Linked DNA regions of Loktanella sp. M215. Each later gene encodes a partner of the first gene's protein in a complex. Links are inferred from orthologs where the notes say so. Each region holds a gene or a part of one and is shown on either strand. Other genes may lie near its edges.

What was found.
Region 2: the proteins of GLR48_RS05340 (region 1) and xseA are in contact, whole or in part, in a cryo-EM structure (PDB 8TXR), measured with the Escherichia coli proteins. The link is inferred for Loktanella sp. M215 from one-to-one orthologs.

The regions. Positions count from the first base shown.
Region 1 is NZ_WMEA01000001.1:1,105,912-1,110,452, reverse strand. The notes cover bases 482-3,381. They hold GLR48_RS05340 (exodeoxyribonuclease VII small subunit), read right to left. Parts: upstream 2,102-3,381; coding sequence 1,862-2,101; downstream 482-1,861. Other genes in these bases: GLR48_RS05330 (response regulator), read right to left, coding at 3,136-3,381; GLR48_RS05335 (histone deacetylase family protein), read right to left, coding at 2,082-3,023; GLR48_RS05345 (polyprenyl synthetase family protein), read right to left, coding at 999-1,862; dxs (1-deoxy-D-xylulose-5-phosphate synthase), read right to left, coding at 482-989. In the rest of the region: more of dxs, read right to left, coding at 1-481; more of GLR48_RS05330, read right to left, coding at 3,382-3,843; GLR48_RS05325 (MarR family winged helix-turn-helix transcriptional regulator), read right to left, coding at 3,833-4,345; GLR48_RS05320 (branched-chain amino acid aminotransferase), read left to right, coding at 4,496-4,541. UniProt on the Escherichia coli protein: Bidirectionally degrades single-stranded DNA into large acid-insoluble oligonucleotides, which are then degraded further into small acid-soluble oligonucleotides.
Region 2 is NZ_WMEA01000001.1:3,486,072-3,490,544, reverse strand. What follows is about bases 1,006-3,837. They hold xseA (exodeoxyribonuclease VII large subunit), read left to right. Parts: upstream 1,006-1,608; coding sequence 1,609-3,066; downstream 3,067-3,837. Other genes in these bases: GLR48_RS17125 (alkane 1-monooxygenase), read right to left, coding at 3,440-3,837; GLR48_RS17130 (hypothetical protein), read right to left, coding at 3,063-3,443; purD (phosphoribosylamine--glycine ligase), read right to left, coding at 1,006-1,536. Outside these bases: GLR48_RS17145 (CarD family transcriptional regulator), read left to right, coding at 1-170; more of purD, read right to left, coding at 268-1,005; more of GLR48_RS17125, read right to left, coding at 3,838-4,468. UniProt on the Escherichia coli protein: Bidirectionally degrades single-stranded DNA into large acid-insoluble oligonucleotides, which are then degraded further into small acid-soluble oligonucleotides.

The DNA of each region.
Region 1 (4,541 bases):
AAAGTATCGGCAAAGACGTTGGTATAGGACGGCGCGTTACTTTTCGCTTTCTGCTGCTCTCCGGTCAGGACGTCGAATTTGCCGCGGGCGTGGCCCCGGTCGGCGGCCCCTTCGGCGGGGGCAAAGCCCTTGCCCTTTTTCGTGATGGCGTGGATCAGGATCGGGCCGGTCGCCCGTTCCTTGACCGTGCGAAGCACCGCCAGCAACTGATCCATGTCGTGTCCGTCGATGGGACCGACATAGGAAAAGCCCAGCTCTTCGAACAGGGTGCCGCCGACGGTCATGTGCTTGAGGATATCCTTGGCGCGCTTCGCGCCCTCGCGGAAGGGCGGCGGCAGGAACGACACGGCACCCTTGGCCGCCGCCTTCAGATCCTGAAACGGACCCTCGGCATAGAGACGCGACAGATAGGATGACATCGCACCCACGGGGGGGGCAATCGACATCTCGTTGTCGTTCAGGATCACGATCAACCGCTTTTTCAGGTGGCCGGCATTGTTCATCGCCTCGTAAGCCATGCCGGCCGACAATGCGCCGTCGCCGATCACGGCAATCGCGTCGCCCGGATCGCCGCCCAGATCGCGGGCCGTGGCAAACCCGAGGGCTGCGGAGATCGAGGTGCTTGAATGTGCGGCACCGAAGGGATCATAGGCGCTTTCGCTGCGCTTGGTGAAACCCGACAACCCGTCCTTCATCCGCAGGGTGCGGATACTGTCGCGGCGTCCCGTCAGGATCTTGTGCGGATAGGATTGGTGGCTGACGTCCCAGATGATCTTGTCGCGCGGCGCGTCGAACACGGCGTGCAGCGCCACGGTGATTTCGACGACCCCCAGACCGGCCCCCAGATGACCGCCAGTGCTGGCGACAGTCGCAATCGTCTCGGCCCGCAACTCGTCCGCAAGGCGTCGCAACTGGACATCCGACAGGCCCTTCATGTCGGCGGGCAGGTGCACGCGGTCCAGCAGCGGCGTCTTGGGGCGGTCGGTCATGTCAGGTCCTCACTTGTCGCGCGCGATCACGAAACGCGCGGCATCCTTCAAGGTGTCGGCGTGGCGTCCATAGCAATCTAGCGCGTCACAGGCCGTGTCCACCAGATCGACCGCCCGCCGCTGCGCGCCTTCCAGCCCCAGCAGCGACACGAAGGTCGCCTTGCCGGCCGCCGCATCCTTACCGACCGCCTTTCCAACGGCGGTGGCATCCCCGGTGACGTCCAGGATGTCGTCCGCAATCTGGAACGCCAGCCCCAGCGCATCACCATAGGTTTTCAGCGGCAGTTCGTCCGCCTGCACGATCCGGGGACCCGCACAGCAGGCCCATGTGATCAACGCACCCGTTTTCCCGGCCTGCAGCGTGGTAATTTGATCCAGCGTCAGCGGCGGGCCGCTTTCGGCCGCGATATCCAGCGCCTGTCCCAGCACCATCCCCTGCGCACCGGCCGCTTGCGCCAGCGTCAGCGCGAGCGTCGCCCGCGCACTGTCGGTCACACCGGAGCCGGGCGTGCAGACCAGTTCGAACGCCAGCGACTGCAGCGCATCGCCAACAAGAATCGCCGTCGCCTCGTCCCACTTGCGGTGCACCGTCGGTTGACCGCGCCGCAGATCGTCGTCGTCCATGGCGGGCAGATCGTCGTGGACCAGCGAATAGGCGTGTAGCGCCTCGATCGCCGCGGCAGCGTGGCCCGCCCGGTCGCCGACGTCATGCAGACGCGCGCCTTCCAGAACCAGAAACGCGCGCAGCCCCTTGCCACCGCGCACGGCGTAAAGCATCGCCTCGCGCAACGGCAGGTCGGGGACCGGCGTCAGCGCGATCTCGATCAACCGCTGCGCCGTGGTGGCATCCAGCGCCAGCTGATTGGTGAACATCACGGGTCGAGCGGTGCCGTGCCCGCAGCCTGACCGTCAGGACCGGTCGTGATCTTGGCGACCTTCTCTTCGGCCTCGCTCAGCTTCGTCTCGCAGCGCTTCTTCAGCGCGGCACCGCGCTCGTACAGCGCGATGCTGTCGTCCAGCGCCACGTCGCCGCGTTCCAGCTTGCCCACGACTTGCTCCAGCTCGCGGATCGCGTCCTCGAATGTCATGCTTTCAACCGGCGTCTCTGCCATGGCTGCGCTCCCTCAACACGTTCACATGCGCGGCGGCCGAGGCCCCCAGCGCCGTCAGGTCATAGCCTCCCTCGAGGCACGACACCACCCGCCCGCCGCAGTGTTTGTCCGCCAGATCACAAAGCTGTTCGGTGATCCACGCAAAATCCGCCTCGACCAGCGCTAGCCCGGCGAGTGGATCGGCGCGGTGGGCATCGAATCCTGCGGAAATCAGGATCAGCTCTGGCCTGAAGGCATCGACGCGCGGCAGCACCCGCCCCTCCATCGCGACGCGGAAACCACGCCCGTTGGTGCCTTCGTCCAAGGGGACGTTGATGACATTGTCGGCGACACCCGTTTCATCCGCCGCCCCGGTCCCCGGGTAAAGCGGGCTCTGGTGGGTCGAGCAGAACAGGATACGGGGATCGTCCTCGACCAGATCCTGCGTGCCGTTCCCGTGGTGCACGTCGAAATCGACGATGGCGACGCGGGCCAGACCGTGGTGATCCAGCGCATGCTTCGCCGCAATGGCGACATTGCCGAAAAAGCAGAACCCCATCGCCGTGGTCCGTTCCGCATGATGGCCGGGCGGGCGCATGGCGACAAAGGCATTGGCCGCGTCGCCGCCCAGCACCAGATCGACGGCGCGCACAGCACCGCCGGCCCCCCGCCAGACCGCCGACAGCGTGCCCGGCGACATATGCGTATCGGCGTCCAGCGACACGAACCCGCTGTCCGGCGCGGCCCTGCGGATCGCGTCAAGGTGCGACTTCGGATGCACGCGCAACACGTCATCCTCGGCCGCATGGGGTGCCTGCACGCGCAGCAGATCCATGTCCTGCAACGCACCCAGCACGGCGTCCATGCGCGCCACCTGTTCCGGATGCCCCGGTGGCGTGACGTGATCCAAACAATCGGGATGAGAAATCAATGCGGTTTTCATGTCGCCCACAAAATCGAAACCCGATCGAAAGGACAAGCACCTTCATTTGGCAAAGTAAGCTCCCGCCGGAGGCTCCGACCTTGGCACGGGGCGCCACACTCGGCCTTGCTGGTCACGCCTCGTCAGGCGCCAGCATGTAACCCGACCCGCGCACCGTCTGCAGATAGCGCGGCTGCTTGGGGTCCGCTTCGATCTTGCGGCGCAGGCGTGTGATCTGGACATCGACCGCACGCTCTTGCGTCTGCCCGCCGGACCGGCTGAGTTCCTCGACCAGCTCCAGCCGGCTGACGGGTTCGTGGGGGCGGGCGGAAAAGATGCGCATCAACTGGCTTTCCGTCGCGGTCAGCCGCACCAGCGCCTCGTCCTGCCGCATCTCTCCCTTGGTGATGTCGTAGCGGACAGGACCAAGGTGCAGCACGGTCTGCGGGATCGGCTTCGCCTCGGCCTGCGGGGCGCGACGCAGGATCGCGTTGATCCGCAACAGCAGTTCCTTCGGCTCGAACGGCTTGGCGAGGTAATCATCGGCCCCAGCCTCGAGGCCGGCAATCCGGTCTTCGGTCTCGCCGCGGGCGGTCAGCAGCAGAACGGGCGTGCCGGACTGGTGCCGCAGGGCGCGGCAGAAGCTGATCCCGTCCTCGCCCGGCATCATCACGTCCAGCACGACCAGATCGAATTCCAGCCCTGCCAGAATGCGCCGCGCGTGTGCCGCGTCGCGGGCCGTCGTCACCAGAAAGCCGGACCGCATCAAAAACTTGCGCAAAAGCGTGCGGATGCGCTCGTCGTCATCGACAACCAGCAGGTGCGCGTCGTCAGCGGCCATCGGGTTTGTCCACCATGGCCTTGTAGTGATGCCGCATCTCGTCGTCCATCATCGCCTCCAGCACCTGTCTGAACCCTGCGACGGCCACGGGTCCCGCCGCGCGGTAGGCACTGCGCATGCGCTCGCGCTGGGAATCCGACAGGCTACGCTCTAACGCGGCGCCCTTTTCGGTCAGATGCAGATGACGCTCGCGCTTGTCGCGGTGACCCACGGTACTGGATACAAGACCGTCAGCGATCAGCGTGCGCAACACACGGTTCAGCGACTGCTTTGTCACACCGAGGATTCCCAGCAGGTTGTTGACCGTGGTGCCGGGGCTGCGGTGGATGAAATGGATCGCGCGGTGGTGTGCGCGACCGTAGGCCATATCCTCCAGAATCCGGTCGGGATCGGCGGTGAAGCCGCGGTAGGCAAAGAACATCGCCTCGATGCCCTTGCGCAGCTGCTCGTCGGTCAGAAACAGCAGCGCCTGCCCCGAGGGGCCTTGTTGTGGCTGGTTCATGGGCCTCGTCCCCCTCGGTTCGTGGGCACAATACGTCAGCGATGTTGACATGACTAGAGTCAACTGGTAGCGAGACGGCACAAATCGCGCAACTTTATGTCCGAAACGGACTTAGTCACGATACAAATGGAAATGTGAAGGGGTTTCGCCATGGAAGGCGCCTACGACGACCGCGACGGTAAAATCTGGATGGACG
Region 2 (4,473 bases), 2.4 Mb from region 1 along the record:
TACGCGATCTGCATCGTGCGGATGATCAGCGCGAGCAGAGCTATTCGGAGCGTCAGCTTTACGAGGCGGCACTGGAGCGTCTGACCCGCGAGATCGCCGCCGTGGCCGGCAACGACGAGAAGGCCGCTGCGGAAGAGATCGGATCGGTTCTGGTGGGTCGCGCGGCGTAAGCCCGACCTGCCAGGGAGGAGGAGAGGCCGCACTTGGGAGGGTGCGGCCTTTCTTTTTGGCGCAAGCGAATTTTTTGCGAAAAAACAGCCTTCGCGGTCAGGTGAGCGCCCGCCAGCCGATGTCGCGGCGACAAAACCCCTCTGGCCAGTCCACAGCGTCCACCATGGCGTAGGCGCGGGCGTGCGCCTCGGCCAGTGTGGCGCCGCGGGCGGTCAGGCCGAGGACGCGGCCACCGGTGGCGATGATATGGCCATCGGCGTCCTCGGCCGTGCCGGCGTGGAAGGCCATGTTGAAGCTATCCTCCGGCAGGTCAGACAGGCCGCGGATCACGGTCCCCTTTGTATAGGCGCCGGGATAGCCCTGCGCCGCCATCACCACGGTCAGCGCGTGATCGTCGGCCCAGTGGACGCGCTGGTCGGCCAGGCGCCCTTCGGCGCAGGCGTGCAGCAGATCAAGGATCTGACCCCCCAGACGCATCATCAGACCCTGACATTCGGGATCGCCGAATCGGACGTTGAATTCCACAAGGCGCGGCTGGCCGTCCTTGATCATCAGGCCGACGAAAAGGACGCCGGTAAACGGCGTGCCGCGGGCGGCCATGGCGGCCATGGTCGGTTTCACGATCCGGTCGAGGGCGGCCTGTGTCACCGCCTCGGTCATCACGGGCGCGGGCGTATAGGCGCCCATGCCGCCGGTGTTGGGGCCGGTGTCGCCGTCGCCCACGCGCTTGTGGTCCTGTGCGGTGCCGATCGGCAGCACGGTCGTCCCGTCGCAGAGCACGAAGAAGGAGGCTTCCTCGCCATCCATGAATTCCTCGACCACGACCTCGGCCCCGGCGTCGCCGAACTGGCCACCCATCATGTCGTCGATGGCGGCGAGGGCTTCATCAAGCGTCATTGCGACGACGACGCCCTTGCCGGCGGCGAGGCCGTCGGCCTTGATGACGATGGGCGCGCCTTGGGTGCGGACATAGTCGCGGGCATCGTCGGGGTGGGTGAAATGGGCATAGGCGGCGGTGGGGGCGTCGCAGGCGTCGCAGATCGCCTTGGTGAAGGATTTCGACGATTCGAGCCGCGCCGCCGCGGCGGAGGGGCCGAAGACCGACAACCCTGCCGCACGGCAGGCGTCGGCAACACCGGCGGCGAGCGGTGCCTCTGGCCCGATCACCACGAAGTCGATGGCGTTCTGGGCGGCGAAGTCCACCACGGCGGCGCCGTCCATGATGTCGATCTCGGCGCATTCGGCCAGATCCGCGATGCCGGCGTTCCCCGGCGCCACGATCAGGCGGTCGCACTTCGGGTTCTGCTTGATCGCCCAGGCCAGGCTGTGTTCGCGGCCGCCGCTGCCCAGGATCAGGATATTCATCGGGGTCTCTCCGCTTGGCCTTGGTTGGGTTGCGTTCTAAGGTCAGCGCAGACGCATCACAAGGGCAGCCAGATGGACCTTTTCGAACACGCCGAACCTGCGAGCAACGCGCCGGAATTCACCGTCAGTGAAATCGCGGGCGCCGTGAAGAAGGCGATCGAGGGCGAGTTCGGGCATGTGCGGATCAGGGGCGAGGTCGGGCGCGTGACGCGGCCACGGTCCGGGCACCTTTATCTGGATCTGAAGGACGACCGCGCGGTCCTGTCGGGAATCATCTGGAAGGGGCGCGCGGACGCGCTGGCGCAATTGCCCGAGGAGGGGATGGAGGTTATCGCCACCGGGCGGCTGACGACCTTCCCCGGGCAGTCGAAATACCAGATCATCATCGACGACATCGCGCCTGCCGGTGCCGGTGCGCTGATGGCGATGTTGGAAAAGCGCAAAGCCAAGCTGCAGGGCGAGGGGCTGTTCGACACGGCCCACAAGCAGCCGCTGCCGTTCCTGCCAGAGATCATCGGCGTCGTGACCTCGCCCACCGGGGCGGTGATCCGCGACATCCTGCACCGGTTGCGCGACCGGTTTCCGCGCAAGGTGCTGGTCTGGCCTGTCGCCGTGCAGGGGGCGAATTGCGCCAAGGAGGTCGCTGCGGCGATCCGGGGGTTCAACATGATGACGCCCGGCGGCGCGCTGCCGCGGCCCGATCTGCTGATCGTGGCGCGGGGCGGCGGGTCGCTGGAGGATCTTTGGGGCTTCAACGAGGAAATCGTGGCGCGTGCGACGTTCGAGAGCCGGATTCCCCTGATCTCTGCCGTGGGGCACGAGACGGATACGACGCTGATCGACTTCGTCAGCGACCGGCGGGCCCCGACGCCGACGGCGGCGGCCGAGATGGCGGTGCCGGTGCGGATGGACCTGTTCGCTGCGCTGGACAATCAGGGTGCGCGGATCAGCCGGGCAGTGACGCAAGGGTTGGGGCTGCGCCAGCAGCGGGTGCGCGATCTGGCGCGCGCGTTGCCGCAGCCGGAGGCGCTGTTGCAGGGACCGGCGCAGCGGCTGGATTATCTGGGCGAGCGGTTGCCTGCGGCGTTACGCTCCGCTGCAGCGGCGAAGCGGGTGAAGCTGGCGAATGCGGCGCTGCGGCCGGGTGTGCTGCAGCGCGGTGTGGCTGAACAACGGCGCCGGCTGGATGCGCTGGCGGCAAGGCTGGACCCGGCTCTGGTGCGGCGCGTCGGCGATGCCGGTCAGCGGTTGTCGGGCCTGCGTCTGTCGCCGCCGGACCTTTCGCGCCCGCGCGAGCGGCTGGAAGCCCGCGTTCAGCGCCTGATCGACCGGGCGACGCGGGCCCAGGACGCACGCCGCGCCCGGCTGCTGGCGCTGGACCGCCTGCGGGAAACGCTGGGTTACCGCGAGACCCTTCGGCGCGGTTACGCGGTCGTGCGCGCCGATGGCGCGGTGGCGACGCAGACGGCGGATGTGCAGGGGGCGAGCGTGGTCGAGATCGAGTTCGCAGACGGGCGGGTGCAGGTCTAGGACAGCAGGTCAGGACCCGCGCAGACGAGGGGGGTCTGCGCCTCGGTCGCCTCGAACAGGACGGTGCCTTCGGTCGATTGCGCGCGCAAGCCGCGGTCGGTGCGATCGACCGTCCAGCACTTCGGGACCGGGTCGGTCAGGTAGACGAAGCAGATCAGCCCGTCGCGGTCGTACCAGACGCCGGTCTGGCAGACGCCGGGTTCCGACGACCATGTGACGGCGCGGTCGGGGCCGTAGGCTTCGACCCCGAAGGGGGTGCCGTCGGGCTGGGTGAAGGTCAGGGTCTTGCCGCTGACATAGGCGTCGAAATCCGCCGCCGTCATCGGGTCGGCCAATGTCGGTCCGGCGATCAGGCACAGGGCGAGCGCGCGGATCATGCGGATTGCCAGCGGCGCACCCGGCGGTCCATGACGCGGCGCCACAGCGGCGGGAACAGTGCCAGCGCCGCCATGGCGGGCAGGGACCGGGGCAGGGTCGGGCCGTCGTCCTCCAGCCGCAGGGTGGGAAAGGCGCGGGCCGGATGGGCGTGGTGATCGGCGTGGCGCGGCGCGTTCAGCATCATCGCCGCGGTGAACCACTGCGGCGCGTTCCAGCTGTGCCGGGGGCCGACGGGTTCCGGCTTGCCACCTTCGGTCACGCGACGGGTCAGGCCGTAGTGCTGCACGTAGTCCGACAGCAGCAGCTGCACCTGCGCGTAAGCGACAAGGCAGAGGTAGCCCAGCAGCCCGCGCCAGCCGCCCAGCAGCATCGCCAGCGCCAGCATCAGCGCACCCCCCGCCAGATAGACGACGTAAGGGTTGTGCCAGTGCGCGCGGCCCACGCGGTCGAGGCGCGCGGACTCGGCGGCATAGCCAAGGCGGAAGGCGCCGATCCAGGCGCGCGGGGCATAGGCCCAGAAGCCCTGTCCCTGCGGCGCGGTGGCCGGATCCTCTGGCGTGGCGACAAGCCGGTGGTGGATCAGCACGTGGGCCGAGGTGTGGTGCCCGTAAAGCAGCGAGATATAGACCCATTTGCCTAAGCGGTGCAGCGGGCGCGGGCCGCGGTGGATCAGTTCATGCGCGGTGGCATTGCCGACCTGCCCGAACCACAGGCCGGCGGCGATGGTCAGCCCGGCCTTGGCCCAGAGGCCCAGATTGTTGGCCCCCAGCTCGTGCACGATCAGCGCCAGTGTCGCGAAATGTCCAAACGCCAGCAGCACGCAAAGCCCGTCGGCGGCGGGGAATTCCCGGTTCGCGTCGTCGGCGGGCGGCAGCGTCACGGCGACAAGCTGGTCCAGAAGATAGGTCAGCAGCGTCATGCCGACCAGTGCCACCACGACCCAGGGACCACCCAACAGGGCCCCGGCGGCGATCAGACCCAACGGCAACAGCGTGGCAAGAGGGAACAGGATGACGGCAAACATGGCGA